2 regions of the Brenneria roseae subsp. americana genome follow, and region 2 is predicted to be linked to the other one. Evidence: predicted binding sites of a transcription regulator. Region 2 holds the regulator's gene; the other holds the start of a gene.

Region 1 (16,626 bases), on a different contig from region 2:
TTGTCCTGGCAATTTATATCGGTCTTTTCCTCAACCTCTCCGTATTTTATCGACGGCTTGATGCCTTCCCCATTCCATCAGGTAAAACGATCCCGGCGTTTATTCCTGCACTGATAGAATTGACGGCCTGTATATTATTCACCTTTTTTCTGATGCGCATCATTTCACTCGGGGGACGCCATTTTTACCGTGTGGTGGCATCACTGCTGGTTCTGATTTCTGTTGCTGCCAGCTATTACATGACGTTTTTTAATGTCGTTATTGGCTACGGCATTATTGCGGCGGTAATGACAACCGACGTTGATCTTTCCAAAGAAGTGGTCGGCTTACACTTTGTGCTATGGATGGTCGCGGTCAGCGTATTGCCGCTGTTTCTGATTTGGAAAAATACGTTACGCCATACGCTGATTGAGCAATTGACCTCGCCCGGAAAGCGCCTGATGCCATTGACGATTTTGGCGGTGGTGGTGGCGCTTGTCTGGTTGCCAATTCGCTATATGGATAAGGTCCAGTCGGTATCAGAAAAGCTCTCCAATGTTGATCTTCCCAGCTATGGCGGTGTGGTGGCTCACTCCTATCTTCCCTCCAACTGGATATCGGCATTAGGTTTGTTCGCCTATACCAAATATGACGAAAGTCAGGATTCATCAAACCTCTTCGATCCGGGTAAGCATTTCACATACATTCCACCGAAGGGGATTGAGGATACCTATGTGGTTTTCATCATTGGTGAAACAACTCGCTGGGATCATATGGGGTTACTGGGATACGAACGGGATACGACACCGAAGTTGTCCAAGGAGCGGAATCTGGTCGCTTTCCGGGGGCAATCTTGTGATACCTCAACCAAGCTTTCCCTGCGTTGTATGTTCGTGCGCGAAGGCGGGACGGAAGATAACCCGCAGCGGACATTGAAAGAGCAAAACATTTTCGCCGTGATGAAAGAGCTGGGATTCACCTCTGAGCTTTTCGCAATGCAAAGCGAAGTATGGTTCTACAACAGTATTGAGGCGGATAATTACTCTTTCCGTGAAATGATTGCGTCTGAAAAACAAAATGATGGTAAGTCAGTGGATGACATGTTGCTGGTGGATGAAGTGAAGGAATCCCTGGCTTATTATCCGAAAGGAAAACATTTGATTGTGCTGCATACCAAGGGGTCGCATTATCTTTATTCCATGCGCTATCCCCGCAGCTATGCCCGTTATCAGCCGGAGTGTCTGGGCGTGGATGCTTCTTGCTCTCGCGAACAGCTAATTAACGCGTTTGATAACAGTGTGCTGTATACCGATAGTTTTATCGATCGGGTCATTGATCAGGTCAGGGATAAAAAAGCGTTGGTGTTCTATGCCTCCGATCACGGCGAATCCATCAATGATAATTATCACCTGCATGGTACTCCGCGTGATATGGCGCCGCCGGAGCAGTTTCGCTCTCCCATGATGGTATGGGCATCGGATAAATTTCTGGCTGAACCCAATAACATGAATGCGTTTGATCAGCTCAAGGCGCAGCAGCGGATCGGTAAGACCCATCGTCACGAAGAGCTGTTTGATACCATTTTGGGGTGTCTGGGATATACCTCGCCCGACGGTGGTATCAACCCGAAAAACAACTGGTGTAATAAGCCGTCCAGTTGATAAAAATATCCGACAGGGATGTCGGTGGAAGGATGATAGAAGGGTGGTCGGACACTTTACAAACAGGCATAATCCTTTTTCTAAAAAGGGATTGACGCTTCAATAGGGTCGCAGTAATATGCGCCGCACTCGGTGAGTGGCGCAGCCTGGTAGCGCACTTCGTTCGGGACGAAGGGGTCGGAGGTTCGAATCCTCTCTCACCGACCAAATTGATTTTCGGCGAATATCTGGAATAGACGATTTCACCGAAAAATAAACAAACCCGCGGATCCTTACTGGATTGGCGGGTTTTTTTACGTCCGTAAGCGTTCAGCCTGAACCATATTGGCGTTTATTCGGCGCTGAGAATGATATCTCAGCGCCGCAGTTCATTCACCTGGTCGATACAGTCTGCCAGGCCGTTGACGAGTCCGCGCCCGAACTGGAACCTCACAGGCGGAACATGCACAGTCCGGTGAGATCGCGATGGGCCGGCATGTCGAGCAGGAAGTCCAGCAGCCTTTCTCCCATCGCGGGAGACCAGCCTCCATAGATGATATTCCCACGGAATTTGCGCACCAGATCGTCGTGGGACAGGGGGGCGCGTGAACTGCCGCGCATATAGGGCTGGCGGATTTCACGTACCTTGCCGTCACGGAAGGTGACCTTGATGTGGCCGGTGTAGTTGGCCGGGTACTCGTTGTTCGGATCGACGACGTAGCGGATCTTCTTGGCTAGCTGCACAATCTTGGCATCGTGGACGAGTTCCTCGGCGAATTGCGCCAGCCCCGCATCCTTCTCGAAATAGGCCATGGCCATGCACCAGGGGACGCTGAATTTGGCGGCGTAGCCGTTGCCGGGCTGGTGCTTTTCCGCCAGTGGCTCCCACAGCCGATGGACGTAACCGTCGCTCGTTTCGCAGAGAATGTCGACGATGTCGTCCGGATCGTGGTTTTCGGCCGCCAGGCGGATCATGCAATCCATGTAGGGATGGGTCATGGTGCCGCTGGCAAAGGGTTTGAAGGTCAGGCCGTCGATCCGCCAGTTCTCGCCCACGCCTTCGGTGAGATGCTCGAAAGCGGGTTGCGCCGTCGGCGCGAAGGCATGATAGAAGCTGTGCTTGCCGTCGAACACCCGCCGCGGCGCGAGAAAGCCCTGCTGGGCGATGCGGGCGGCGCGATAGCCGGCCTGTGCGGCCCAGCCGGGATGCAGGCGCTTGGTCCACGCCCCTTCCGCCAGATATTCGATGATGCCCGAGGCAAGGCTGCCGGCGACGCCGAAGGCGCTGGCCATGGTCTGCGGACTCAGGCCGAGTGCGGCGGAAACGCCAGCGGCGGCGCCAAACGGTCCGATTGCGGCGGTGGGATGGAAGCCCTGCGCGTGGATCTTGCCCGGCGCGACAGCGTTGAGCCGGCTCGCGGCTTCCATTCCGACGGCGACGCCGAGCATCAGGTTCTTGCCGCTCAGGCCGAAGCGTTCGGTGGCCGCCAGCACGGCCGGGACGGCGAAGCATCCGACATGGAGGGGGGAGCCCTCCAGCGTGTCGTCGAAGTCCTCGCCGTGGATGGCGGCCCCGTTCACCATGGCCGCTCCCGCCGCATCAAGGGCTCTGGACTGGCCCGGCACGGTGCATTCGCCGTCACTGTCGCAACTGTCGATAAGCTGGCGCACATAGGGGGCGTGTCGCCCGGAGATAATCAGGCCGAAGCAGTCGATAAGATCATCAAGAATGACGCCGCGGGTTTTTTCCGGAATATCCTCGTAGCGGATCTTGGCGAGGCTCTGGGCGAAGCGTTCGCTGACGCTGAGGTCCGTAGTAGCAGACTGGCTCATGTTGGAACTCCTTAAAAGATGTTATGAATCAAAAGAATAGAAAATCGTCGCATTAACGCGCCGGGCATCTTTAGATCAGACCCACCATCCTCCACCAGATCGGGCCGATACCCAGGTAAATGGTCAGGAACACGACGCAGAACAGCAGGCCGAGCAGCCAGAAGGGCCGCAGGGGGATATAACCGGAATCGTAGAAGATCGGTCCGGAACCCAGTCCGTAATGCGTGATGCCGCCCATCAAATTACTGGCGAAGCACAGACCCAGCACGCCGAGCACCGGCGGTGTCCCAACCGCCAGGATGACGCCCAGGAAGGCCGGATACATGGAGGCCACATGCGCCGTCGCGCTGGCGAAGAAGTAATGCGCGAGCACATAAATCACGCACAACAGGATAAATGCCGCATACCAATCAAATCCGCTGACGTAGCCTGCCAACTGTTCGCTCATCCACGGAATGAGGCCGAGTTTATTGAGGAAATTGGCCATCATGACCAGAGCGGAAAACCAGATGAGCGTATTCCAGGCGCCCTTTTCCGCGGCCAGGTCGGACCAGGATAAAACCCGTGTCAGCAGCAGAATGGCGAGACCGATCAGGGCGGCAATGGTGGCGTTGACTTTGAACATCATGTCGCCGATGGTCCACAGCCCGATCAAGCCGACGAACACACCAAGCATGATGTACTCGCTACGCGTAATCTTCCCCATCGCCGTTAGCTTCTCTTTGGCTAGGGCCGCAGCCTCGGGGCTTTTCTTGATCTCGGGCGGCCACACCACCATCAGGATCAGCGGCAGTATAGTCAGGCACAGGAGACCGGGGACGGCACCCGCCAGGGCCCAGGTGCCCCAGGTGATTTCCACGCCGACGTCGCGGGCGAAGCCGACCATCAGCGGGTTGGACGCCATGGCCGTCAGGAACATCGCCGAGATGACCAGATTGCCCTGGAATGCGTTGGACATCAGGAACGAGCCGATGCGCCGACCGGTGCCCTTGGCCGGATCGCTGTCATAGGCGAGCGAGATCGCCAACTGCAAGGGGAACAGGATGCCGCCGAGACGCGCGGTGTTGGAAGGGATTACGGGAGCCAGGACGATATTGGTCAACGTCGTGGCGTAGGCCAGACCAAGGGGCGTTTTGCCCACCATGCTCATGAACAGATAGGCGATGCGGTTGCCCAGTCCGGTCTTGAGGAAGGCGCGCGAAATAAAGAACGCGCTGCAGATAAGCCAGATGGTCGTATCGCTGAAGCCGCTCAAGGTCTGCGCAGGCGTCAGCGTCTGGGTCAGTCCCGTCACGGCGATGGCGGTGAGGGCGATGACCGCCATCGGGTAGGGTTTGGTCATAAAGCCGACGATCGTCGCCACGAAGATGGCGAACAGCTGCCAGGCCTTGGGATCGAGGCCGGCTGGACTTGGGATCAGCCAGATAACCAGGAACGTACCGACCCATGCCAGGTGCGGCCAGTACGTCGCGAGAAAATGTTTTGAGGGCGTTTTCCCTGCTGGAGGAATACCTTGAATGTTTACCATAATGGTCTCTCCGGGTTGCGGAATTATTATTATTCGTGCAGAAGTGTCGTCAGAATCGAGACGTCCTTCAGGTCCAAAATCCTCCAGGCGTGGTCAATCAATCGCACGGTGGCGGCGTTGCTAAGCACGCCTTCGGCGCAACTGAAAACCTTGCCTTCGAGTTCGGCGTCGGTGATGGGATTATCGGGCCCGCCGCGGTAGCGCTCGTCGGCGTCGCCGCGGAACGAGCGGCCATCCTTGAGGACGATCTCGATGCTCGATCGCATCTTGTCGAAACCTTTGGCCTCGATGGTCGGATCGAACTGGCAGGAAATACGTTGCTGCATTGCCTGCATGGCGTCGCTGCCAACAAAAGCGTCGGAGAATTCCCGTTTACCGGCCTTGCCGCTGAGTACCATCATGGCCAGGATCGCCGGCAGCGAGAATTTGGCTTGCAGGTGGTTCTTCGCGATCGGGTAGCGGATTGGGTTCAAAATATTCGAGCCGGCGCGCAAGATGATCCGTTCAACCTCGCCGCTATTGACGCCATTGTCCCTGACCAGCTTCAGCATCAGGTCGGCGGACGGATGAGTCAGCACGCCGCAGGGATAAGGCTTGATGCTCACCCCCGGCCGGTCGATGCTCCAGGTCTGGCCGAAGCCTTGCGCGATCTTGTCTGGCGAAACACCGCCGCCGAGCACGGCGCAAAAGCCCCAGATTCCGTCCAGCGCAGAGGGATCGGCGGTATAGCCGGCCTTGGCGAGGATGGCGGCGGTGATGCCGTTCTCGCAGGCGCGGCCGACATGCAGCGATTTAGTCATGGTGCCGAAATTGACGCGGATGCCGGCGGCGAGGCTCGCGGCGATGCCGAAACCCCAGCGCAGCGTGTCACCTTTTAGGCCAAGCACTTTGGCGGCGGCCGCATAGGCGCCGAACGTGCCGACCGTACCGCTGGAATGGAAGCCGCGTCGATAGTGCTGCGGCAGCATCCATTCCGAGATCTTCGTCTCGACTTCGAATCCGGTCATGAACGCCAGCATGAAATCCATGCCGGAGACGCCGCCGCGCATCTGCGCGGCGACCAGGGCGCCGGTAAGGGAAGGCATGGTCGGGTGGGTGAGGAGACCATACACGTGATCGGGGTCGAGGCTGACCTGGGAGTCATCCCAGTCGTGCACGTGACCGGCGGTCCCCATGACACGCGCTGCGATGGGCGCGGGTACCCTGATGCCGGGATCGCCGAGGAGCAGGGCTTCTCCCTTGCCGCCGGTGTCTTTTGCGACCTTCGCCAGAATGCTCACGCATTCATGGTCCGAGCCGGCTACGTACAGTCCAAGGCCGTCGAGCAGGCAACGGGTGCCGACGCGCAGCACTTCCGTCGGCATGTCGCCGAAGACGACGGTTTCGACGAATCTCGCCGCGTCCCGTGTCATGGTCGTGTCGGCCGGGACGGTAGTGAAAGGGTTGTTTTGAATTGACGTCATGATGTCTGGAGTCTCCGTGAGGTATGATGCAGTTGTTTGATGCGCTCGTTATGCAGGAGATATGCCAAATTCACAACGCATTGAAATTGCTTATAAAATAAGAATATCAGCGATATTTATAGCAACTATTGGGATATTGGACCGACCTAATCCATCCCAATAGTCGCGTCGTGCTTTAATATTTTTTCCGCCGTGCGGTGTCTTGCAGGGTCTGTGCATTGCGGTGAAGCCCGCTTCCGGCGGTGGATCTCACACCGGTCCGGCGCGGCCTTTGCCTTCCGCTCATGGTTTTACGCGGTTGACATAGTTCAGAAATTCGCGACCAAGAGGCGTGATTTCGGTGCCCTGTTTGGTTGAGCCCGCGTGCAGCATGTCGTGGCGCTTCAGCACGCCGAGATGGCGCCTCAGCGCCGGATAGGTGATGTCGTCGTCGTTGTTCTTCAGCAGGCTGAACAGCGGCTCCCGCCCCATGTTCCGGCCCTTGGTCTTTGTGCTGTAGATGGACAGGATCGCTTTGCAGATGTCCAGAGTGCCGTTCTTCATCAGTTCTTCGCGGAGGGTGGCAAGCAGCATCTGCTCCTTCTCGTCGACGTTCGGTGAATAGCTGGCCGATTGAAAGTAGCGCGGTAGATCGGCGATGGTGCAGGTGCGGCCCGAAGGCACGACCGTGCACAGATAGGTGACCATGTTCTGTAACTCGCGCACATTGCCCGGCCAGTCGTAGGTGTTGCAGAAGTCCTCCAGCGCCCTGTCGAACTTCAGATTGTGGGCGTGATGCGTTTCGGCGAAATGCTTGGCCAGGAGTAGCACGTCGCCTTTGCGCTTGCGCAGCGGCGGAATGTACAAGGGGCAGGTGCAAATTCGATAGAACAGATCCTGGCGGAACTGTTTGTCGCGGATCATGGCGCCGAGGCTTTCGTTGGTGGCGGCGATGACGCGCACGGAGATCGGCAGCACCCGCTCGCCGCCGATGCGGCGCACCTCCCGCTCCTCCAGCACCCGGAGCAGCCGGGCCTGCACGCCGAGCGAGGCGCTTCCCAGTTCGTCCAGAAAGATCGTACCGTTGTGGGCCTGCTCGAACAGGCCGGGTTTGCCGCCACGGCGCGCGCCGGTGAAAGCGCCCTCCTCGTATCCGAACAGCTCGCTCTCGGCCAAGGTCTCCGGCAGCGCGGAGAAGTTGAAGGCGACGAACGGGCCGTTGGCGCAGGCGGAAGCCTGGTGGATGGACTGGGCGAAGAGTTCCTTGCCCGTTCCGCTCTCGCTCTCCAGTAGCACAGTCAGAGAGGTGTCGGCGAACTTGCGCGCTATCTCCACCGCCTGCCGGATGGCCGGAGATTTCCCCAATATGTCGGCGAAGGAATATTTCGCCGTCAGTCCCGTCCCTTTCAGCTTGCGTCTGACCTTGTTCTCCAGTTCCTGGACCCGATTGACGGGTTTCACGATGATGATCGCGCCGATATTCCCCCCGATCGGCTCGGCGACGGGCTTGATCTGGAGAACGTAGTACAGATTGTTGATCCTGGTGACGATTTCCTCGTTGCTGTTCTCGTAATAATACGAGAAGGGATGCTCCAACTCGGTGAAGACGTCCCCGAAGCGCAACGCATCGGTCTTGCCGACGCTCGCGATCAGGCCTTCGGCGGCGTGGTTCTTGAAGATGATGGCGCCTTTCTCGTCGATACCGAGGATGATCTCGTCGATGTTGTTGATGATTGTATCTCGGCGCGTTCTGAGTTTGTTGCTGCGGCGCGCCGTCTCGAAAACGGAATCCATGTAGGTGTGGGCGATGGCGTTGAGCACGTTGTCGGAAATGGAGAGCGCCCGCAGGATCTCGGCATAGGTCGTGATGGTGATGTCCTTCACGCCGAGATCGATGAATTCCATGCCGTCGGGAACGTTTTTCTTTCTGCCGGCGCCGATGGCGACAGCCTGGTCCATGTCCGCAGGCTCTGGACCGCCGGGGTAATACGGGGATATGTCGAGATGATTGATCCCGAAGCGGGCAATTTCCCACATGAGGTATTTCGCCCTCTCCAGTGAATTGTCGACCGCCAGCACATGGGTCCCCTTGGGCAATTCGAGAAGCCGGTCGAAGTTCGATGGGTTTACGAATCGACCCGCCAGCAGTATCGGGGTGCCGTCAGGGAGAATTCGCTTGGCGTATTCATAGGTGCCGGGATAGGTCGCGAGGTACAGGTCGTAGCCGCGCGGCGGCGCATTGGCGCTGGTCTCGAGGCACCAGCACATGATCTCGGCGTATTCACCGATCAGCGATCTCAGGCGCGCGCCCATGGCGTCGCAGACGACCTCCGCCAGCCCGATTACACACAGTTTCTTTTTCATCTTCTTCTTCCCCCTCGCTGGTGAAGGAAATCGTGCTGATACCTGGCACACTTCGATGTCTGCGTAATGCTTCCCATCATTGAAAATGATTCAGGTAGTTGATTGAAATCGTTCCAAGCCGATTTCTTAGTGCGCAATTTATATCGCTTGAATGTACGACAAATCTTTTTCAAAATATGATGTGCTTATCAAGTTGGCTGATAAACGCAGTGAAGAAGCGAGTTAAAAAATTTGAACTGTTTGATAAATTGAGTACGATTTTTGTAGAAGAGATAAATGCTGGATTTAAGCGCGAATTCATTGTCGTAAGGCGTTTTTTTAATTATTTATAAAAAGAACAGATTTTCTTAATAAATTAGGTAACCTTACTGATCCTTATTTATAAAAGATATTACTGCGATACTCACCGTATCTAAAGAACGCCGATGCTCCGATCATACCTAAAAATGCACCGCCAATTCTGGCGCCAAACATCAGGGCCACAATGAGAAAACACAATTTGCTCCAAAACATAGTTAGCCCAAGATTATTACGGAGTAAATGCCAGACATGTTTTTATTTAAAGGGAAAGCGATATCGGCCTGAATAAGGCTTACCGAAACCAAACGCTCCGTGATGATATAAAAGTTGCCTGCCGATTTTCCGCCTGTCTCCATGGCGAGAATAATGATATTTTCATCCGGTTCGGTATGGTCAGACAATAATAACGCCAGCATAAAGCCGGTTAAAAAAGCATTTCCTGCTCTCCGCATATCGGCAGGTTCAATATAACCGGGCTGCCATTCAGTTATTTCCTTAAACCGCGAAGTAATAAACTTTCTTATGATTATGGCAATGTACAAACTTTATTTTCCCATCACAACCGGCAGTGCCTGCGCACAAGCCCAGGCTGAACTCCATGCCCATTGAAAGTTGTAGCCGCCGAGCCAGCCGGTGACGTCAACGACTTCACCAATGAAGTAAAGCCCCGCGACTTTATTGGTTTCCATTGTTTTGGAAGAGAGCTCGCGGGTATCTACGCCGCCCAGCGTAACCTCTGCCGTCCGATAGCCTTCCGTACCGTTGGGCTGTATCCGCCACTGCTGGATGTTTGTTTCAATTTGCTGTTGTTGGGTGTGATTTAACTGCTTCAGCGTGACATCCGGCAGTTGCCCCAGCGTTTGCAGACATTCCACCAGGCGTTTGGGAAGCCACTGCGCCAATGTGTTTTTCAGGCTTTGGTTGGGGTGAGACACCCGTTCATCGTTAATCAGCGCAGATAAATCCTGATTGGGCAACAAATTGATGGTGATGAACTCACCGGGCTGCCAATAGCTGGATAATTGCAGCACCGCCGGGCCGGAGAGGCCGCGATGCGTAAACAGAATATTTTCCCGGAAGGTAACCCCGTTTTCTGCGGTGATCAGCGCGGGGACGGAGACGCCCGATAACGTTTGCAGGTGTTCCAGCAAGGGTTTATGCAGCGTAAACGGCACTAAGGCGGCCCGCGTTGGCAAAACATTCAACCCGAATTGTTGAGCCAACTGATAGCCAAAGGGGGTTGCGCCCAGTCCCGGCATGGACAGACCACCGCTGGCAATCACCAGCGAGGTACAGTGCAGCGTGGCGCCGCTGACCAATTGCAGGATAAAGGTGTCTTCTGATTTTTCCACCGAGGTCACTTCACTGCGCAGCCGTATCGTCACGTTGGCCTTTTCGCATTCGGTCACCAGCATATCGACGATCTGCTGGGCGGAATCATCACAAAAGAGCTGGCCGAGCGTTTTTTCGTGATAGGCGATTTGGTAGCGGTTCACCAGGCTGATGAAATCCCACTGGGTATATCGCGCCAGCGCTGATTTGCAGAAATGTGGATTTTGCGACAGATAGGCCGCAGGTTCGACGTACATGTTGGTAAAGTTGCAGCGTCCCCCACCGGACATCAATATCTTGCGGCCAGCCTTTTTACCATTATCGAGTAACAGTACGCGCAGTCCACGCCGCCCCGCCTGCGCGGCGCAGAACAACCCCGCAGCGCCGGCGCCAATAATGACAACGTCAAACTGTTCCACAATGCTTTCTCCGGTTAAGGCTCGAGTATTTCTGGCGGGTGGTGAACTATCAGGACGGCAAATTGTAGTGTTCGTTGTTGCCGGATGCCAGCGTAACAATTTGCGTGCTTCGGTAAAAATATGTAATAGATTGATTTTTATTAATTAAATTATTTTGACGTTATATCGCACTCTATACTATGTCAAAAAAAGTTCATATTTCCCTTTTCCCAACCCCCGCTTGTCGCAGATAATGCGCCGCGTTCATGACCACTAACTGGCCTAACGCTTATGCTACATTTATTTGCCGGACTGGATTACTACACCGGCCTGATGTTGATCCTGGCTTTGTTGTTTGTATTATTTTATGAAGCTATCAATGGCTTCCACGATACAGCAAATGCTGTTGCTACCGTTATCTATACCCGAGCCATGCGTGCGCAGTTCGCCGTTGTTATGGCTGGCTTGTTTAACTTTTTGGGCGTATTGCTGGGCGGGCTAAGCGTTGCTTATGCGATTGTCCACCTGCTGCCTACCGATTTATTACTGAATGTCAGTTCCGCTCATGGCCTGGCGATGGTTTTTTCCATGCTGCTGGCGGCGATCATCTGGAATCTCGGAACCTGGTATTTCGGTATCCCGGCTTCAAGTTCGCATACTTTGATCGGTTCCATTATCGGTATTGGTTTGACTAACGCGCTGTTGACGGACACGTCAGTGGTGGACGCGCTCAATGTACCTAAGATGATCAGTATTTTCCTGTCGTTGATTCTGTCGCCCATTGTGGGGATGATTGTCGCCGGGATGATGGTTTTCTTCTTGCGCCGTTTCTGGAACAACAGTAAAAAACGTCAACGTGTTCACCTGACGCCTGTCGATCGCGAGAAACAGGACGGTAAGCGCAAGCCACCTTTCTGGACGCGTACCGCACTGATTTTATCCGCTATCGGGGTCAGCTTTTCCCACGGTGCGAATGATGGTCAGAAGGGCATCGGTCTGATTATGCTGGTTCTGATCGGAGTGGCGCCGGCCGGGTTTATCGTCAATATGAACGCATCCGGCTACGACATCAGTCGAACCCGCGATGCGGTTGTCAATTTGCAGGAATACTACCAGCAGCACGGTGAAGCGCTGATGCATGTTATCGATCTTTCGCCACCGTTGATTCCTGCGCCGGAAAAAACGATTCCCGCAAACGGACAGGCCGAATTCCACTGCGATAGTTCACGCGTCATGCTTGCCATTGAGCATGCCGCAGGACAGTTGAATAACCTGAAGGGCTACGATCAGTTAAATGCGGAAGATCGTGGCAAAGTACGCCGTTTGCTGATGTGTATTGCCGATACCATGGATCGGATTATCAAGCTGCCGGAAACGCCGTCAGAAGATAAACGTTACCTGAGCAACCTGCGTAAAGACCTGTTGCAGACTATCGAATACGCGCCGATTTGGATCATCATCGCGGTAGCGCTGGCCCTTTCTCTGGGTACGATGGTGGGTTGGAAACGTGTCGCCACCACAATCGGCGAGAAGATTGGCAAGAAAGGCATGACCTATGCGCAGGGGGTTTCCGCACAGGTTACCGCGGCGTTGTCGATTGGTGTGGCGAGCTACACCGGGATGCCGGTTTCGACTACCCACGTCTTGTCATCGGCGGTTGCCGGGACAATGATTGTCGACGGCGGCGGCGTTCAGAGTAAAACAGTGAAAAATATTATGTTGGCCTGGGTGCTGACGCTGCCAGTTTCGTTGATACTGTCTGGCACACTGTATTGGCTGGCGTTAAAGCTGATCTAGCGCTCCCTGTAATTCGAAATCGATTGGGTATAGCGTATAAAAAAGGCGATTCTGTAAGGGATCGCCTTTTTGCTATCTGTAACGATTCATTATTTCATTACCAAATTGGTTGTCAGTACCAAATCAGCATCGCAATTAAACTGATAACGACCAATCCACACAGCGCGGTTGTCAGCAGGAACTGCCCTCGCACCCTTTCACAGCGGCGCATAAATTCGGGATCGTGGTGTTCGAGATAACGCTGTGCGTAGATATAGCGTACCAGTCTGATTTGTTTGCTTGGCTGACCATGTGATGTGAAAAAACCACCCCCATCAACGTATTGGTAAAGCAGCGGATCGCAATCTCGCAGAACCAGCAGTAATACGCGTAATGAGGAATAATATCGCGCCATATTGATGATACAGACAACACATAAAGCCCAGAAAAGCGCAAATGTACTGATCATGCTCCCCTCCCGGTAGATGTTATTCGTCAGGTGTCATCGTGCACGACATCTTGCCGACAATATCCCTGCGAATACTTATGCCACACGTTTTCACGCGATTTTATTGTGTTCCCGGATAGCCAATGGTTTTGACGGCTAACCCGATTGTCATTTTTCACCTGTCGAGGATGACGAAATGAAATTGTCCCCTCTTTTTTATTGTAGAAGAGGAACGCCTTTTTTTGCCATACCTGAAGGGGACCAATCACGCTACCCGGTTATTTTGTCTGGCGTAATATCCTTTTGGAAAGAAGAACCTGTGTGATTTAATGATGAAAAGAAGCGATTTCTACTATTCTTATAAAGAATATTGCGAAGATTGCCAGGTGTTGTGATTTGCCACGCTTTATTTGATTTTTGTTAAAATACGGCGTTGTGATCTGCTGAACATATCGGTGAGACAGCCGGGTGTTATCATATAAACAGCTGTTAAGTATCAGATTGGCAGGGAAAATATCTGCTGACCATTAATTAGTCTTTACGGAAGGAGTCTTATTATGGCTTACAAACATATCCTTATTGCTGTTGATCTTTCTCCGGAAAGTAAAGTGTTAGTGGAAAAGGCGGTCTCAATGGCAAGACCGTATAACGCAAAGGTTTCTTTAATCCATGTCGATGTGAACTACTCAGATCTCTACACCGGGCTGATTGATGTCAATCTGGGTGATATGCAGCAACGAATCTCCGAAGAAACCCAGAATGCATTGACCGATCTGTCTCAGAATGCGGGGTATCCTATTACCGAAACGCTCAGTGGTAGCGGCGATCTGGGGCAGGTACTGGTCGATGCGATCAGAAAATACGATGTGGATTTGGTGCTTTGCGGTCACCACCAGGATTTCTGGAGCAAACTGATGTCGTCCGCGCGTCAGCTAATTAACACGGTTCATATTGATATGCTGATTGTTCCGCTACGCGAAGATGAAGAGGACGAATAAAAATTCGCCTTATTTGATCGTCTTTTTTAGCAGACAAAAAAAGTTGCGGACGCCGTGCTGACGTAAGGTGTCGTGTAACAACGGCAGAACCCTCGCGAAAACGAGGGTTTTGTTCTATTGCGTAATCTGCGGCAGGTAGAAATCGAAACGATGGCTTTTGGTTTCGAGCATAGACTGCGCTGGAACGCCCGCCAGCGGCGGAGCGTAATCCGGTCGTTTTACCACAACGCGTTTCTTTGCCAGCTGCCGCGCCGGCGCCAGTAAGGCATCGGCGTCATCATCAGAACCCACCAGCGATTGAAATACCCGCATCTCTTTTTTCACCAGCGCACGCTTTTGCCGATGAGGAAACATCGGGTCGAGATAGACAACGTCGGGCGGTGGTGTGAGATCGCGTAGTGCTGTCAGGCTGGAAGCGTGCAGTAACGTAAGCCGCTCTCGCAGCCACGAACCGATTTCCGGGTCCTGATAGCCCCGTTGCAGCCCATCATCCAGCAGCGCCGCCACAACGGGATTGCGTTCTAACATCCGAACACGACAGCCCAGCGATGCCAGCACAAAGGCGTCTCTTCCCAATCCTGCCGTGGCATCGACCACATCGGGCAGGTAATCCTTTTTGATGCCCACGGCTTTGGCGACGGCCTCGCCGCGCCCGCCGCCGAAACGACGGCGGTGCGCCATCGGTCCGGCAACGAAATCGACGTAGATGGCGCCGAGTTTGGGTTCATCCTGCTTGCGCAGCTCCAGCCGTTCCGGCGTCAGCACCAGCGCCATCGTGGCGGCGGGATCGGAAACTAACCCCCAACGGTCGGCCAGCAGGGATAAGGCGCCGTAATCGGCGCCGTCCTCTGCCATCAGGCAAATATTCACCCTTTAATGCCGTAATGGTGCAACATGGCGTCCAGTTTAGGTTCCCGGCCGCGAAAGCGTTTGAACAATTCCATCGGCTCTTCAGAACCCCCGCGGGACAGGATGTTGTCCAGGAAAGACTGGCCGGTTTCGCGATTGAAAATACCTTCTTCTTCGAAACGGGAATAGGCATCGGCCGCCAGCACGTCGGCCCACAGGTAGCTGTAGTAGCCTGCGGCGTAACCGCCCGCGAAGATATGGCTGAAGGCGTGCGGAAAACGGCCCCAGCTCGGGCTGGGCACCACGGCAACCTGCGCTTTGATTTCAGCCAGCGTTGGCAGAATCTGCGCGCCTTTGGCGGGATCAAATTCGGCATGCAGACGGAAATCGAACAGGCCGAATTCCAGCTGACGCAGAATGAACAGCGCCGCCTGATAGTTTTTCGCCGCCAGCATTTTATCCAGCAGTTCCTGCGGCAGTGGCTCGCCGGTTTCGTAATGGCCGGAGATGAAGGCCAGCGCTTCCGGCTCCCAGCACCAGTTTTCCATAAACTGGCTTGGCAGTTCGACGGCATCCCACGGCACGCCGCTGATGCCCGCCACGCCGGCCGTATCGATCTGCGTCAGCATATGGTGCAGCCCGTGACCGAATTCATGGAACAGCGTGGTGACTTCATTGTGCGTGAACAACGCCGGTTTGCCGTTGACCGGACGGTTAAAGTTACAGGTCAGGTAGGCGACCGGTTTTTGCAGTTCGCCGTTGCCTTTACGCAGGCGACCTACGCAATCATCCATCCAGGCGCCGCCGCGTTTGTGTTCGCGGGCGTAAAGATCGAGATAGAAGCTGCCGCGCAGTTCGCCGCTTTCATCAAACAGGTCGAAGAAACGCACATCCGGATGCCAGACATCCACGTCTTTGCGCTCTTTTGCCGTAATGCCGTAAATACGTTTCACCACTTCAAACAGGCCGGCTACCGCGCGTTGCTCCGGGAAGTACGGGCGGAGTTGTTCGTCACTGATGGAATACAGATGTTGTTTTTGCTGTTCGCTGTAGTAGGTGATATCCCACGCCTGTAATTCGTCCACGCCGTAGTTCTCTTTGGCGAACGCGCGTAGCTGCGCCAGCTCGTCCTCAGCCTGAGGACGCGCGCGTTTTGCCAGATCGGTCAGAAAGTCGATAACCTGCTGTGGGCTTTCCGCCATTTTCGTGGCCAGAGATTTGTGTGCGTAGCTGTCAAAACCAAGCAATTGCGCCAGTTCATGGCGCAGCGCCAACTCTTCCGCCATGACGTCGCTGTTATCCCACTTCCCGGCATGCGAGCCCTGATCGGAAGCGCGGGTGGCGTAAGCGCGATACATTTCTTCACGCAGCGCCTGATTGGAACAATAGGTCATGACCGGCAGGTAGCTGGGGATATCCAGCGTCAGCAGCCAACCATCCTGCTCTTTGGATTCAGCCTGCGCTTTGGCGGCCGCCAAAGCGCTTTCCGGCATACCGTCAAGCTCGGCGACATCCGTCACCAGCTTGCTCCAGCCCATGGTGGCATCCAGCACGTTATTGCTGTACTGCGATCCCAGTTCTGACAGACGGGCGGCGATTTCACCATAGCGCTTCTGTTTTTCTGGCGGCAGACCGATACCGGACAACTCAAAATCGCGCAGTGCGTTATCGACGGATTTCTTTTGGGCAACGCTCAGGGTTGCATAATGTTCGCCGTCTTTCAGGCTGCGATAAGCCTG
Region 2 (16,626 bases):
GCGGATTCGCGGTGGTCGCCTCGGAGGTTCGTAATCTGGCCCAGCGTAGTGCTCAGGCCGCGAAAGAAATCAAAGTGTTGATTGAATCGACCGTTGGCAGTGTGTCGTCAGGCTCCGTACAGGTTCGTCAGGCCAGCGATACGATGAACGAAATCGTGGGCGGCGTATCGACGGTAACGTCGGTGATGTCTGAGATTACGCACGCAGCGGATGAACAAATGCGCGGAATCAATGAAATCAACAAAGCCGTGGCGCAACTCGACTCCATGGTGCAGCAGAATGCGGCATTAGTGCAGGAATCTGCCGCTGCTTCTGCCGCGTTGCAGTCTCAGGCAGAAGAACTGAACGCGGTGATAGGACACTTCCGGGTGTAGTCTGAGGCGTTTTACCGGGTGAGACATGCAGATGCCCACTGACGTGATAACGTTGGTGGGCATTATTTTGCCAGACGAGCGGATCAGCGCTTGGCTTCGCCGCCGAGTGCTTCAATCAGATTACCGATCAGTGCTGCCAGTTCGCTGGTCATCAGAATAAAATCGGCGTCGAAACGCTGCGCGAAATCATCCCGATCAATATCATCATTCTGCTCACGTAACGTGTCCGAGAATTTCAGTCGTTTCAGTGAAGCATCATCCGACAGCACCAATTGAAGGCGTTCCTGCCAGTCCAGCGCCAGCTTGGTGACCACTTTGCCCGCTTCAATGTGTACCGCGATCTCGTCACTCACCAGATCCTGCTTTTTACAGCGAATAACGCCACCGTCTTCCAGAATGGCTTTCAACTCAGCCTCATCCTGTAGGGTAAAACCTGCCGGCGGTTCGCCGGAACGAACCCATTCGGTTAACGTAAGTTCTATCGGATTTTCCATGGTAAGCGGCACGACGGGCAGTGAACCCAGCGTTTTACGCAACAGCGCCAGCGTGTCTTCGGCTTTTTTGGCGCTGGCCGCATCCACCATGATCAGGCCATTTACTGTATCAATCCATAGCCAGACCTGACTGAACCGGCTGAAAGCCCGCGGTAGCAGGCTGTGCAGCACTTCGTCTTTCAGCGAATCTTTCTCGGTCTTTTTCAGCTTGCGGTGTTGCTCCGCTTCCAGACGCTCGATTTTGGCTTGCAGCGTTTGTTTGATGACCGGCGAAGGCAGGATTTTCTCTTCTTTGCGGGCGCAGATAACTATTTGCCCATTAACCGCGTGTGTTAACGCATCACTGTGAGAACCCATTGGCGATACCCAACCGGTTTTCATCATGTCCTGACTGCCACAGGGTGTAAAAGCAAAGCTACTGAGCTGTTTTTCCAGTTCGTCCGCAGACAAAACATGATCTTTGGACAAAACAGAGTCCCGACTTAAGCGGTAAATCATTAAATTTTTAAACCACAGCATGGTGTTATCCCTGACTGGGGCGCGCAGATTTGCACGCGGGTTCATTGATGCAGCGCGCATGATAACGAATTCGGCGAGCTAATGTAGAATAAAATGAGATTATTCAGAGTCGGCTGAGTAGTGAAATTTAAGGGGGGATAGGGTGCGAATAGGCATTGATCTGGGTGGAACAAAAACGGAAGCGATCGCGCTGGATGACGACGGTCAAACGTGTTTTCGCCAGCGCGTGGCAACGCCGAGAAATGATTACGCTGCAACGATCAACACCATCGCGTCGCTGGTGGACGCTGCCGAAAAAGCAACGGGCCGTGAAGGCAGCGTGGGCGTCGGTATCCCCGGCACGATTTCGCCGTTTACCGGTAAAGTAAAAAATGCAAATTCCATCTGGCTGAACGGCCGGCCGTTGGATAAAGATTTATCCCGCTTGCTCGGGCGGCCAGTGAGGATCGCCAACGATGCCAACTGTCTGGCTGTATCGGAAGCGGTAGACGGCGCGGCCGCCGGGGAGAAAACGGTTTTTGCCGTGATTATTGGTACGGGCTGTGGCGCCGGGATCGCCCTTGGTGGCAACGTGCATACCGGCGGCAATGGGATCGCCGGTGAGTGGGGACATAATCCGCTGCCGTGGATGGATGACGAAGAACTGCGCTATCAGCGCGAAGTGCCCTGCTATTGCGGTAAAGCGGGCTGCATTGAAACGTTTATTTCCGGTACTGGATTTGCCGCCGACTATCAACGGCTAAGCGGACAGGCGCGCAACGGGGAGGAGATTGTTGCGCTGGCGGAACAGGGCGACAGGAGGGCGGAACACGCCTTACAGCGCTATGAACGGCGTCTGGCAAAATCGCTGGCGCATGTCATCAACCTGCTCGATCCTGATGTTGTGGTGTTGGGCGGCGGCATGAGCAACATACCGCGCTTGTACCAGACCGTTCCTGCGCTGTTGAAACAGTGGGCGTTTGGTGGTGAATGCGTAACCCCCGTGCGTCAGGCAATGCATGGCGATTCCAGCGGTGTCCGTGGGGCCGCCTGGCTCTGGCCCCTCAGCCAGTGAGACGATGGATAAGCTAAACGGAAAATTCAGGGGCCAGACGGCTGAGCCCTAAGCCGTTGACTTTTTCTACTTGGATTTGCACCGGGATCCGCTCCTTCATGGCCTCTACGTGACTGATGACGCCAATCGTCTTACCGGACGCATTGAGATTATCCAGTGCATCCAGCGCGGTATCGAGGGTTTCGGCATCCAGCGTGCCGAAGCCCTCATCCAGAAAGAGCGAATCGATACTGGTTTTATTGCTTACCAGATCGGAAAGGGCCAGCGCCAGCGCCAGACTGACCAAAAAGCTCTCGCCGCCAGACAGTGTGCGGGTATCCCTGATGGCATCGGCCTGCCAGGTATCCACAACCTGTAGTTCCAGCTCTTCACTGGTTTTTCGCTGTAGCAGATAACGCCCATGCAACCGGGAAAGCTGCTGATTGGCCAGATACACCAGATGATCCAGCGTCAGTCCTTGTGCAAAGCGCCGAAACTTGTCTCCTTTTTGTGAACCAATCAGGTCGTTGAGACAGCTCCAGTCGTCATAGTGCTGCTGGCTTCGCGCAATTTCGGCCAATAACGTCTGCTGATTTTGGCGGTGTCGGCGATCATCGTTGAGCCGCTGGCGGATTTCGCCCTGCTGCTGGTGATTTATTTTCAGTTTTTCATGATGCTCGGATAGCGCGTGCTCAATGGATTGCGGGGTGGCGTCCTCGGCGAGGGTGTCTGGCCGCTGCTGCTGATGGACGAGTAATTGCTGTTCGGCCTGCCGATACAAGGCGATTGCCTGCTGTAATGCCTGAGACAATTTTTCTTTCCATGCCTGTAGCTCATGACGTTCTTGCTCATCAAGCAGGGCATTATTGAACGCCGACTCATCGGAGAAGCGGCTTTGCTGTAAGGCTTGAACAAAGGCCTGTTCAGCCTGTTGGGCCAATCCCGCAACGCGGGTTTGCTGCTGCAGGACGCTGCTCCGTTCACCAGTAAGACGGTTGAGGGCCGACTCCGCCTGTTGGCGTTGTTGCTGTATCTGCTGACAGGCTTGTTCATACTGCTGGCTGAGCTGGCGAAGTCGGTCGCTGACTTCCGCCGTCTGCTGGTGACCAAAAAGCTGCTGCCGCTGCTGCTGACATGCTCTTAACTCGTTGAGTAACAAGCTCTGTTGTTGTGTTAATGTCTGTAACTGTTGCGTTGTTTCCTCAAGCGAATGGGTCAGATGCTGGTGTTCCGCTTCTAAAGCCGTCAACTGATTTGAACGCTGCTGTAATTCCAGTTCGGTGTCTTTCCAGCGCTGCCATTCTTCCGTTCGCTGCGTCAGCCAGGCGGCTTGTTCTTCCCCGTCTGGCAGGGACAGCGCGAATGCTTTTAACGTATTCTCCAGTGTCTGCCGATGCTGTACCTGCTGTATTTGCCTCTGTTGCAGTAACTGTTGTACCTCGACCTGCGCATTTTTCAGCGTTTGCCGTTGCTGATGATTCAGGGCAAGCGCTTGCCGGGTGTTTTGCAACGCGGTATTGGCATTAGTCAGTGAATCCTTACTTTTCTGCCACTGCTTTTGTGCCTGCTCCCGAACCAAAATCTGCTGCTGAATCTGTTGTTCCCACGTTTCGCTTTGCGTCAGCCAGTCCGTGACTTCAGCGGACTGTTCGGGCGTAAACTCCACTTGTAAGCGCTCACTGACATTTTGCCACTGTTGCAGCAGCGTCTGGTATTCATCATCAAGCCGGGAGGCGTCATCTGCCAGTTGTTGACGCTGTTGATTTAATGAGGCGAGGCGCGCATCGCTCCGTACCAGCGCGCTTTCCAACTGGCTGGTTTCCTGCCGCAGCTGAAGCAGACGCCGCTCGGTTTCCGATGGCTGTAGTGCCTGGTAACTGGCAATGGCCGGGTGATGCGGGGAACCACACAGCGGGCATGCCTCACCCGGCTGTAAGCGGCTACGCTCGTCTTCCAGTTTAACAATGCGCAATTCCAGCTGATAATTTTTCTCCAAATCGATCAGATGATCGTGACGTTGTTCCCACGTTTTCTTTTGCTGTTTCTGCTCTATATCCTGCTGTTGGATGCTCTCCCGCAGTTGTTTTTGCTGATTTTCCACCTGTTGCTGACGGAGATTCAGCCGTTGAAACAGCGCCAGCGTGGTTGCCAGTTGCTGACGTTCAGGGCGTAGCGCAATGGACTGGCCAAGCTGCTGATGCAGCGCGGCGATGGGCTGCCCGGCCTCCTGAGACGCCAACGTTTGCTGCTGTTGGGTGAATTGTTGCTGAGCATGGTCGGCCGCAGCCTGTTGCCCGGTCTGCCGTGTGGTTAACGTTGCGTCGTCCAGCCTTAACTGTTCCTCCTGTTCGGTAAAGGCGGATTGTTTTTGACATAGGGTTGCTATCTCATCTTGCAACTGCTGCTGACGTTGAAATTGCGCCTGCCACAGGGAGAGATTTTCTCCCCAGTATTGATGATGGGCGTGCTGGCGTTGGTAGGTCTTTAGCTGTTCAATCTGCTGTTGGGTCGACTGACGTTGCTGCGCGGTTTGGGACTGCTTTAGCTGCGTCGCTTTTTGACGCTCTGCGGCGAGTTCCCGCTCCTGTCGCTGCTTTTCCGTTTGTTGTTGCAGCGTTTTGATCTGGTGATCGAGCGGAATCACCTGCTCATTCATCAGCGTTTCTTGCTGCTGACGGTTGTCCGTATGTTGGCGCAACGCTTGAGTGGCTTGAGCTTCCTGCTCGCGCAGCGTGGTTAACGTGGTCGCCTGTGATTGCTGCTGTTCCGTCAGCCGGGCGAGCTGCTGTGACAGTTCGACAAACTCCCGCTGGTAGCGATGCTTTTCCTGTTGGAGCGGGCGGAGTTTTTCTGCCGGTTCGCTTTGCGCCAGTCTTTCAAACTTCAGCTGGGCCTGCAACATGGCGGTCTCGGCCGCGGTGTGCTGCGTTTTTGCCGTGGCGAGGGATGATTGACGCTGTGCCAGTTGTTCGAACCAACGTTGATGAGTCAGTGCTTGCTCACGTCCTGCGTTAACGGCCTGTTCCTGCTGGAATAGCGATTCCAGCTCGCTTTCCAGTTGCCGACGCTGTTCTTCATTCAGCAGTTCAATCCCAGAGGCTTTGGCCTGTAAGGTATCCAGCGCGCTCCTGGCCTGCTTGTGTTTGTCAAAGACACGCTCGGAAATAAGTCCGTAAATGTCTGTGCCGGTCAGTTCTTCCAGCAGTTCCGCCCGTTCATTGGGATGGGCATTGAGAAAGGCGGCAAACTGCCCTTGTGACAGCATCATGGAACGGGTGAAACGGTCAAAATTCAGTCCGGTGATGTCGGCGGTCATCGCCAGTTTTTCCGTCAGTTTTTCACACAGGATCTTGCCGTTCTCAATCAGCGCCAGTTCGGCTTTCGGCGTTTGCAGATTGCCTTCCGCCGCGTTTCTGGCGCGCCGCTGGCTCCAGAAGGCGCGGTAGCCAACGCCTTTGACCTCAAATTCCACCTCGGCCAGGCATTCCGCCGTGCCGCGCGTCATGATTTCATTATGGCTGGCGGTGATGCCTTCGAGCCGCGGCGTTTCGTGGTAGAGCGCCAGACAAATGGCGTCCAGCAGCGTGGTTTTCCCCGCGCCGGTCGGGCCGGTAATCGCAAACAACCCGTTGTTGGAAAACGGCGCCTGAGTGAAGTCAATTTTCCATTCACCTTTCAGGGCATTGAGATTTTTTAATCGCAGGCTGAGTATTTTCATTCGGCGTGTTCATCCTGTTCCAATTCATTAACCACCTGTCTAAATAGCGAACGCACGCGCTGTCGACGGGGTTCCTCCAGATCGGCGGCCGTCGCCAGACGGCGTTCAAAAACCTCATGCACGGTCAGTTCATCCAACGTTTCTTTTTCCTGACGGGCGATAGCCTGCTGATGCTGCTCGCGGTTGCGTCGCAGCAGCAAAACCTCAACGGGTAAATCGTCGGTCAGCGTCTGAATGCGCTTCTGTAGATCGCTCAAATAAGCCTGCGTGGTGACTTCAATATCCAGCCAGACGGGTTTCTCCCCTTGATAATCGCTAAAGGTGGCGAGCTGATGTTCTATGTCCGCCAGACTGCCTTTGATCAGCTGCATCGGCTGCGTTACCGGCACGGGAAGCGCATCAATAACCGGGGGAGCATCCGGTTCAAATGTCACCAGATAAACGGATTTTTCGCTGCTTAATTCATCAAAACTCAATGGGATGGGTGAACCGCTATAGAGAATATGGGCGCTCTGCGTCACCCGCTGCGGACGGTGGATATGACCAAGAGCAATATAGTCGGCAGGGGGAAACGCCTGAGCCGGGAACGCGTCCAGCGTGCCGATATAAATATCCCGCACCGAATCGGAGGCGGTGACGCCTACGGTAGTCAAATGTCCGGTTGCAATGATGGGAAGAGGCAATCCCAGCGCATCGCGCTGCTGGCAGGCCAGCTGATAACACTGCTCGTAGTGTGCGGCGATAGCTTCCAGCAGGGTTTGTTGTTTTTCCTCACCGGATTGTCCTGCCCGGCTGGTCATGATGTCTCGCGGGCGTAAAAACGGGATGGCGCAGAGGATTGCGCCCGGCTGACGTTGACGGTCTTCCAGCACCATCACCTGCTTGTCAGGATTGCCGTCGGTACTGGCGATAACCCGCGTATTCAGGCAAGCCAGCAGATCCCGGGACTCATTTAACGTGGCGACAGAATCATGATTACCGCCCAGCACGACAAGCTGGCAGCCGGTTTGTTGTAGCTCGACAACAAAACGGTAATACATTTCCCGGGCGTAGCTGGGCGGCGAACCGTTATCAAAGATATCTCCTGCTACTATTACTGCATCCACCTGATGCTGTTCGACCTGAGCGATAAGCCAGCGCAGGAAAGCTTGATGCTCGGCTGCGCGGCTTTTGGTATAAAAATACTGTCCCAGATGCCAGTCGGCGGTGTGAATAATACGCATGGAGCTCCCTGAATGACGGTTATTGCAGTGCCAGTGATTATAAACAGTCATCGTAACGGCTGTCGTCGCGAAAACCCGCTTTTGGAAAGCGGCTCGAAAATACGCTGTCGAGCAGGGAGGAAGCGGGCCGTTACTTTGTGACATTGAAAATCGCTCCCGGCGATTTTTTACTCGCCCCGTCCATGGGGCTCGCCCTACGGGTTGTCGCAAGCGACATTGAAAATCGCTCCAGGCGATTTTTTACTCGCCCCATCCCTGGGGCTCGCCCTCCGGGTCGTCGCAAGCGCCGTTGAAAATCGCTCCCGGCGATTTTTTACTCGCCCCGTCCATGGGGCTCGCCCTACGGGTCGTCGCAAGCGACGTTGAAAATCGCTCCCGGCGATTTTTTACTCGCCCCATCCATGGGGCTCGCCCTACGGGTCGTCGCAAGCGACATTGAAAATCGCTCCAGGCGATTTTTTACTCGCCCCGTCCATGGGGCTCGCCCTACGGGTCGTCGCAAGCGACATTGAAAATCGCTCCAGGCGATTTTTTCATAAAAATGTCACAAAACTGACGCATAATGCACGGCGTATGCTAACAGCGACGATGACTAACGACAGGATTAACAATGGCAAGACGCATATTGGTCGTAGAAGATGAAGCCCCGATTCGTGAAATGGTATGCTTCGTTCTGGAGCAGAACGGCTATCAGCCAGTCGAAGCTGAAGATTATGACAGTGCGGTCAAGTTGCTCTCGGAGCCTTTTCCTGAACTGGTTCTGTTGGACTGGATGCTGCCCGGCGGTTCTGGCCTGCAATTCATTAAGCATATGAAGCGTGAAGTGCTTACCCGCGAGATCCCCGTTATGATGTTGACCGCGCGCGGTGAAGAAGAGGACCGGGTTCGTGGTCTTGAAGTCGGTGCGGATGATTACATTACCAAACCGTTTTCGCCGAAAGAACTGGTTGCGCGCATCAAGGCCGTGATGCGGCGTATTTCTCCGATGGCGGTGGAAGAAGTGATCGAAATGCGTGGCTTGAGTCTCGATCCGTCTTCCCACCGCGTGACGACGGAAGAACATGCGCTGGATATGGGACCAACGGAGTTTAAACTGCTGCACTTCTTTATGACTCACCCTGAGCGGGTTTACAGTCGGGAACAGTTGCTGAATCACGTTTGGGGCACTAACGTTTATGTTGAAGATCGTACCGTTGATGTTCATATCCGCCGGTTGCGCAAAGCGCTGGAAACCAGCGGTCATGAAAAAATGGTACAGACGGTTCGGGGAACGGGGTATCGTTTTTCAACGCGTTACTGAAGGTAGTTGTGCCGGAGAAACATTAACGTGCTAGAACGTCTATCATGGAAGAGGCTGGCATTGGAGCTGGCTTTTTTTTGCTTACCCGCTTTTTTGCTGGGGCTTATTTTTGGCTATTTACCCTGGTTTTTACTGACCGCAGTTTTGGCCGCCCTGTGCTGGAATTTTTACAATCAGCTCAAACTTTCCTACTGGCTTTGGGTCGATCGCAGCATGACCCCGCCACCCGGCCGCGGGAGCTGGGAGCCCTTGTTTTACGGCCTTTATCAGATGCAATTGCGCAATCGCCGACGCCGACGTGAGTTGGCGTTGTTGATTAAGCGCTTTCGCAGCGGAGCGGAATCCCTGCCGGATGCGGTGGTCATCACCACGGAAGAGGGCACCATCTTCTGGTGTAACCATCTGGCGCAGCACCTGCTGAGTTTCCGTTGGCCGGAAGATAACGGTCAAAATATTCTTAATTTGCTGCGCTATCCTGAATTTGCCCGCTATATGAGCAGGCGTGATTTCAGCAAGCCGCTGACCCTGCAACTGAACAATTCCCACCATGTTGAATTTCGCGTAATGCCTTATTCGGAAGGACAGTTACTGATGGTGGTGCGTGATATTACGCAGATGCATCAGCTTGAAGGGGCGAGGCGTAATTTTTTCGCCAATGTCAGTCATGAATTACGCACGCCGCTGACCGTGTTGCAGGGTTATCTGGAGATGATGGAGGATGAAACGCTGGATCACGCGCTACGCAATAAGGCGTTGAATACCATGCAGGAACAGACGCGGCGCATGGATGGGTTGGTGAAACAACTTCTGACGCTCTCACGAATTGAAGCCGCCGCCGCGATCGATTTGAATGAGAAAGTCGATATGCCGCTGATGTTGCGCGTATTGCAGCGTGAAGCGCAAGCCTTGAGTCAGGATCGCCATGAGATTGTGTTCCGTGTGAATGACAATCTTCAGGTATTCGGTAATGAAGAACAGTTGCGCAGTGCGGTGTCGAATCTGGTGTATAACGCGATCAATCACACGCCGCCCGGCACGCGCATAGAAGTGTGCTGGCAGAAGATCCCGCAAGGCGCACAGTTTCAGGTCAGCGATAATGGCGCGGGCATTGCGCCTGAGCATCTGCCGCGTCTGACTGAGCGCTTCTATCGCGTTGATAAAGCCCGTTCGCGGCAGACCGGCGGCAGTGGGTTGGGATTGGCGATTGTGAAACATGCGCTCAGCCACCATGACTCCCGGCTGGAAATCATAAGTGAAGAAGGTTCGGGTTCCCGCTTTGTGTTTACCCTGCCGAATAGGTTGATTGTTCCAGCCTCTCTGGCTGAGAATACCGTGAAACCCTCTGTCTGACGGAAAACGCTATTCATGACATCTCATGCCGATCGTTTAAATACCGGGGCCGCCGGGATAACCACGTCGCGGGGCGTCCCGGCAGGGGTTTTATCTCTCTGTTCAGGCGATGTTAATTTATGAAGTCCGTCATTAACGCTTCCTGCAACGCCTCCTGCGTTTTTTTATGGCGGGCTATCCCTGCCCGCCACCTTAGCAGGCCGTTGCAAGCAACGTTAAAAAACGCTTCCTGCGTTTTTTTATTGCTGGTGAGTGTTTGTTGCGCCGCGCAGCCGCGTCAAATGCTGGCCGGTAATCTTTCCAGTGCGGGATCGGATACGCTGGCCAATTTGATGTCTTTCTGGGCTGCGGACTTCAGTCAGTATTATCCCGGCGTTAATTTACAGATTCAGGCGGCGGGCTCATCTTCCGCGCCGACTTCTCTGGCTTCTGGCGCCGCTCAGCTGGGCCCCATGAGCCGCGCCATGAAATCCAGCGAGATTGATGCGTTTGTCCAGCATTACGGTTACCCGCCGCTGGCGGTCCCCGTGGCAATGGATGCGCTGGTGGTGCTGGTCAATCAGGATAATCCTTTGCCGGGGCTGAGCTTGTCTCAACTGGATGCCGTTTTTTCAATGACCCAGCGTTGCGGTGGCCGGAAACCGATTAAGAATTGGGGCGATCTGGGATTGAGCCGCGATTGGGAAACGCGAGCGATACTGCGCTACGGACGAAACTCGGCCTCCGGGACATACGGATTTTTTAAGCAGCGTGCCCTATGCGGCGGTGATTTCCTGCCTCAGGTGAACGAACTGCCCGGTTCGGCGTCGGTGGTTCAGGCTATTGCGGCATCGACGAACGCAATTGGGTATGCCAGCGTCGGCTTTCGCACCAGTGGAGTAAGAATGGTACCGCTGGCTTCGGAGGGGACGGACTATGTTTTCCCTTCTACCGAGAATATCCGCAGCGGACTCTATCCATACACTCGCTATCTTTATATCTATGTCAATAAAGAACCGGGGCAACCGCTGGAAGCGTTGACCGCGGCGTTTCTGGAGCGCGTGCTGTCGGATATCGGCCAGTCGCTGGTTAGCCAGGATGGTTATTTGCCGTTGCCTGAAGAGACCCGCCAATTAACCCGGCTTCAACTTGGTCTGAGTGAATCTCAAATGCCCGCTTTTGCGCATTGATGCAGCGGATAACACGTAACGTGAATTTTATTCATGTTACATGAAAAATCTTCTATTGCTCTGTTTTTCCTCACATGACAGGATGTCTGCATATTTAGACGTCCAGAAGTCTATAACGTCTGAGATGTAACTATTTAATCAGGTAACTATTTCATAATGAAATCATCTGTCTGCCGCCGTTTATTGCGTATGGATGGATTGTCAGGAGCAACATATGGCTAAAACACGTCCTCCATTTCGCGCTGATGTCGTTGGCAGTTTACTGCGTCCGGAAGCGATCAAGCAGGCTCGTATTCAGTATCAGGCTGGCGAGATTAGTGCTGCACAGTTGCGTTCGGTTGAAGATCGGGAGATCTTGCGGGTAGTTGAATTACAGCGTAAAACCGGCCTTCAGGTGGTGACTGACGGTGAGCTTCGCCGCGCCTGGTGGCATTTTGATTTTTTTGCCGGGTTGAATGGCGTGGAGCGCTATGAAGCGGAACAGGGAATTCAGTTTAACGGTATCCAGACCAAATCTCATGCGATTCGCGTGATTGATAAAGTCAGTTTTAATCCGCAGCACCCAATGCTGGACCATTTCCGCTATCTGAACGGTATCGCCGGCGATGCGGTGGCCAAAATGACGATCCCCAGCCCCAGCGTGATGCATTTTCGTGGCGGTCGTAAAGCCATTGATAACAAGGTTTACCCGGATCTGGCCGCGTATTTTGACGATCTGGCGCAAACCTGGCGTGACGCGATCCATGCGTTCTATGACGCGGGTTGCCGCTATCTGCAACTGGATGACACTGTCTGGGCTTATCTGTGTTCCGACGATCAAAAACGTCAGATCCGCGAGCGAGGTGAAGATCCTGAACAACTGGCTCGTATTTATGCCGATGTGTTGAATAACGCGCTGGCGGATAAGCCACATGATCTGGTGGTAGGGCTGCACGTGTGCCGTGGAAATTTCCGCTCTACCTGGATTTCTGAAGGCGGTTATGAACCTGTGGCGGAAATACTGTTTGGCGAAGTCAATGTGGATGCTTTCTTCCTGGAATATGACACTGAGCGTGCGGGGGGATTCGAACCGCTGCGTTTCGTTAAGCCGGGACATCAGCAGGTGGTGTTGGGATTGATTACCACCAAAACAGGGGAGCTGGAAAGTGTGGAAGCGGTACAGGCTCGTATTGCTGAAGCGGCTAAGTTTGTGGATATCAACCAAATTTGCCTCAGCCCACAGTGTGGATTTGCTTCGACCGAGGAGGGGAACTCCCTGACGGAAGAACAGCAATGGGACAAACTGAAGCTGGTGGTCGATATTGCCAGCCGCGTATGGTGATTTTCACTAACGGCTAATCATGCCGGCTTCCAGATGGTCGTGTCGGCTGTCTTTATAACCCCGGTGACTGGTTCCCAGCTCCGGGGTTTGTTCTACTCTGCATTCCCTCCTTGTCTGAATCTCCTTTACTGCCATGATGAAACTATTGGGCATTTCGATCGCAATCGGCTCGCGAAGATGGCTTTTTTTTGTTCAATAAGTTTTATTTATGACCTAATCACGCATAATTTATCAATTTATGTCAGATTTATTGCGTTGTTATACTTATAAATGCACAAATCATGTATTAAGCAATTACACATTTATAATTTTATATACTAAAAATTGAACTTTAAATAGATTAAAGCTCTGGTTTTTGGATCTAACCTTGTCTTTTTACGCTATAAACGTTTTACTTAGCCCCCATTATGGCTGTATGAAAAATATAACGCCTATACCCTCCAAGAGTCGGGCAGATGTCCGTCATAAATCTATTGGGTATAAATCTGCACATTGACCGTGCGACTAACTGCTCTGATGGATGCTGAAGGACAGCGACCAGCAGCACAGGTACTCCTTTTTATCGATTTATACAGGCAACACAACATAACTATGAGTCATCGTTTAACGTCCAAAGATATCATGGCATTGGGGTTTATGACCTTTGCCTTATTTGTCGGCGCGGGGAACATTATCTTCCCGCCGATCGTGGGGTTGCAGGCAGGCGAACATGTCTGGATCGCTGCGGTTGGTTTTCTACTGACCGCGGTGGGATTGCCGGTACTGACCGTGATCGCGCTGGCGCGTGTCGGCGGAGGCATTGATGCGCTCAGTTCGCCGATTGGTAAAAAAGCCGGTGTTGTGCTGGCCACGGTTTGCTATCTGGCGGTTGGTCCGTTGTTTGCCACGCCGCGTACGGCGACGGTTTCCTTTGAGGTCGGCATCGCGCCGCTGGTGGGAAATGGGGCTTCTCCGTTGTTGATCTACAGCCTGATTTATTTTGCGATTGTCATCGGTATTTCGTTATATCCCGGTCGACTGCTTGATTCGGTCGGGCACGTACTGGCGCCGCTGAAAATTGCCGCGCTGACGGTACTCGGCATTGCCGCCGTGTTCCTGCCTGCCGGACCTCATATCCCGGCGACCGAGGCATATCAGTATGTGCCTTTTTCCAATGGTTTCGTGAACGGTTACCTCACCATGGATACCCTTGGGGCGATGGTGTTCGGTATTGTAATTGTTAATGCCGCGCGCTCGCGTGGCGTGCAAAGCGCGGCGCTTCTTACCCGCTATACCGTGTGGGCGGGTCTGATTGCGGGACTCGGCCTGATGTTGGTGTACCTCAGTTTGTTCCAGTTGGGTTCAACCAGCGGCGCGCTGGTGCCGGACGCGCAGAATGGGGCTGAAATTCTGCATGCCTATGTCCAGCATACTTCCGGCAGTATGGGCAGCAGCTTCCTGGCGCTGTTGATCTTTATTGCCTGCATGGTGACGGCGGTGGGCCTGACCTGCGCCTGTGCGGAGTTTTTCTCGCAATATCTGCCGTTCTCTTACCGTACGCTGGTCTTTGTGCTGGGCGCGTTCTCGATGGTGGTCTCTAACCTCGGCCTGAGTCATTTGATTCAACTGTCTATTCCCGTGCTGACCGCGATTTATCCGCCTTGTATCATTCTGGTTCTGCTGAGTTTTACCCTGCGCTGGTGGCATAACAGTTCGCGTATTGTGGCGCCAGTCATGTTAATCAGTCTGTTATTTGGCATCATTGATGGTATAAAATCCTCCGCGTTCAAAGCGCTGTTGCCAGAATGGAGCCTGAATCTGCCCCTGAGCGAGCAAGGGCTGGCATGGTTACCGCCATCCATGCTGGTGTTGCTGGCAACCGTGATTTATGACCGCCTTTCTGGCCGTCAGGAAGTGACGGTACATCAATAACACGATGCGTTTTTGATTTATGTACCACAGGCTATTGCCTGTGGTTTTTCTTTTTGTCGACAGGGTTGCTTATCTATGGAACAACAATCCACTAAGCTCAAGCGTGGGTTAAGTACGCGGCATATCCGTTTTATCGCCCTGGGTTCGGCGATTGGCACCGGGCTGTTTTATGGTTCCGCCAGCGCTATCCAGATGGCCGGCCCCAGCGTATTGCTGGCCTATCTGATCGGTGGGGTAGTGGCTTATATCATCATGCGGGCGCTGGGGGAGATGTCGGTCAATAATCCCCAGTCGAGTTCTTTCTCGCGCTATGCTCAGGATTATCTTGGCCCGTTGGCGGGTTACATTACCGGCTGGACCTACTGTTTCGAGATGCTGATTGTCGCCATTGCGGATGTGACCGCATTCGGCATTTATATGGGAGTGTGGTTCCCGGCGGTACCACACTGGGTGTGGGTGCTGAGCGTGGTGCTGATTATCGGCGCGATCAATCTGATGAATGTGAAAGCCTTTGGGGAACTGGAATTCTGGCTCTCTTTCTTTAAGGTCGCCACCATTATCATCATGATTATCGCCGGTATTGGCATTATCGTCTGGGGGATAGGCAACGGTGGAGAGCCGACCGGGATTCATAATCTCTGGACGAACGGCGGATTCTTCAGCAATGGCGTGATGGGGATGATCCTCTCCTTGCAATTGGTGATGTTCGCCTACGGCGGCGTGGAAATTATCGGGATTACGGCGGGTGAAGCGCAGGATCCGAAGAAATCCATCCCACGCGCCATCAACTCGGTGCCGTGGCGTATTCTGGTGTTTTATGTCGGCACGCTGTTCGTCATCATGTCGATTTATCCGTGGAACCAGGTTGGCACCGGCGGCAGTCCTTTTGTGCTGACGTTCCAGAATATGGGAATTACCGCGGCGGCCAGTATCCTGAATTTCGTCGTCATCACCGCATCTCTGTCAGCGATTAATAGCGACGTGTTTGGGGTGGGACGCATGCTGCATGGCATGGCGCAACAGGGGCATGCGCCGGAAGTGTTTACCCGCGTTTCGAAGCGCGGCATCCCGTGGGTGACGGTGGTCGTCATGATGTTGGCGTTGCTGGTCGCGGTGTACCTGAATTACATCATGCCGGGCAAAGTGTTCCTGGTCATTGCATCGCTGGCGACGTTCGCTACGGTCTGGGTATGGATCATGATCCTGTTCTCTCAGATTGCCTTCCGCCGCGGTCTGAGCCGTGATGAAGTGCAAGCGCTGGCGTTCCCGTTGCGCGGCGGTGTGGTAACCTCCGTATTCGGCATCATTTTCCTGTTCTTTATCATTGGGCTGATTGGTTACTTCCCGGATACGCGCGTATCGCTTTATGTCGGTGTCATCTGGATTGTATTGCTGTTGATCGGCTACATGATTAAGAAGAAATACCAGCAGCAATAATTGAAATCCGGCGATGCTGTCTGCACGCTGGTTTGGGCGGGGATGCGGTGAACGCGACGCATCCCCGCGCCGCTTTCTTCAGACCGTGTTTTAACGGGCCGAAACGACCTGTCGCGCCAGCGCTTGCATATCATATCCGGTCGGCGTCTGATGAACGCGCAGATCGAATTCGGGCATGACCGCAAAGATATGATCGAAGATATCAGCCTGTATGCTTTCATACTCCACCCAGGCTGTTGTATTGGTAAAAGCATAAATTTCCAGCGGCAAGCCTTCCGGCGTCGGCGCCAACTGGCGAACCATTAACGTCATGCCTTTATGGATGCCTGAGTGTGCTCGCAGATAAGCCTGTAAATAAGCGCGAAATGTCCCCAGATTGGTTAATCTCCGTCCGTTGAGCGGCGATGAGAGATCAATCTCTGACTGGGTATTGTGCTGCTTTAATTCACTGGTTTTGTTCTCAAGATATGGTGAGAGAAGTTTGCTGCGCAGTAACCGATCCTGCTCTTCCTCCGTCATGAAATGTACGCTGGTGGTATCAATATTGATGCTGCGTTTGATGCGCCGGCCTCCTGATTCCGACATCGCGCGCCAGTTTTTGAAAGAATCCGATATCAGGGCATAGGTGGGGATGGTGGTGATGGTATTGTCCCAGTTTTTGACTTTAACCGTTGTCAGCCCGATGTCGATTACCGCACCGTCCGCGCCGTATTTCGGCATTTCCAGCCAGTCGCCCAACAACAGCATGTCATTCGCCGAGAGCTGGATGCCGGCCAC

What was found. The regulator PhoB, encoded in region 2, activates phosphate uptake and scavenging genes when phosphate is short. The targets are predictions, from matches to a motif close to CTGTCATAAAACTGNCNNAT.
Region 1: the regulator PhoB is predicted to act here: its motif matches at 11,017-11,036, upstream of pitA (inorganic phosphate transporter PitA).

The regions. Positions count from the first base shown of each region.
Region 1 covers NZ_QDKJ01000012.1:31,304-47,929, forward strand. The annotation lists gene eptB (kdo(2)-lipid A phosphoethanolamine 7''-transferase) at 1-1,640, shown strand, start outside; tRNA gene B4923_RS15045 (tRNA-Pro) at 1,771-1,847, shown strand; gene B4923_RS15050 (MmgE/PrpD family protein) at 2,070-3,452, opposite strand; gene B4923_RS15055 (anion permease) at 3,523-4,980, opposite strand; gene B4923_RS15060 (MmgE/PrpD family protein) at 5,010-6,443, opposite strand; gene B4923_RS15065 (sigma-54 interaction domain-containing protein) at 6,726-8,786, opposite strand; partial or broken gene B4923_RS21105 (hypothetical protein) at 9,216-9,299, opposite strand; gene B4923_RS20800 (hypothetical protein) at 9,302-9,628, opposite strand; gene B4923_RS15075 (BaiN/RdsA family NAD(P)/FAD-dependent oxidoreductase) at 9,632-10,837, opposite strand; gene pitA (inorganic phosphate transporter PitA) at 11,108-12,613, shown strand; gene uspB (universal stress protein UspB) at 12,726-13,061, opposite strand; gene uspA (universal stress protein UspA) at 13,598-14,038, shown strand; gene rsmJ (16S rRNA (guanine(1516)-N(2))-methyltransferase RsmJ) at 14,153-14,893, opposite strand; gene prlC (oligopeptidase A) at 14,905-16,626, opposite strand, start outside.
Region 2 covers NZ_QDKJ01000002.1:187,031-203,656, forward strand. The annotation lists gene B4923_RS02805 (methyl-accepting chemotaxis protein) at 1-374, shown strand, start outside; gene rdgC (recombination-associated protein RdgC) at 458-1,387, opposite strand; gene mak (fructokinase) at 1,530-2,441, shown strand; gene B4923_RS02820 (AAA family ATPase) at 2,455-6,138, opposite strand; gene sbcD (exonuclease subunit SbcD) at 6,135-7,361, opposite strand; gene phoB (phosphate response regulator transcription factor PhoB) at 7,972-8,661, shown strand; gene phoR (phosphate regulon sensor histidine kinase PhoR) at 8,689-10,011, shown strand; gene B4923_RS02840 (PstS family phosphate ABC transporter substrate-binding protein) at 10,131-11,180, shown strand; gene B4923_RS02845 (cobalamin-independent methionine synthase II family protein) at 11,395-12,501, shown strand; gene brnQ (branched-chain amino acid transport system II carrier protein) at 13,093-14,412, shown strand; gene proY (proline-specific permease ProY) at 14,488-15,849, shown strand; gene B4923_RS02860 (mechanosensitive ion channel family protein) at 15,940-16,626, opposite strand, start outside.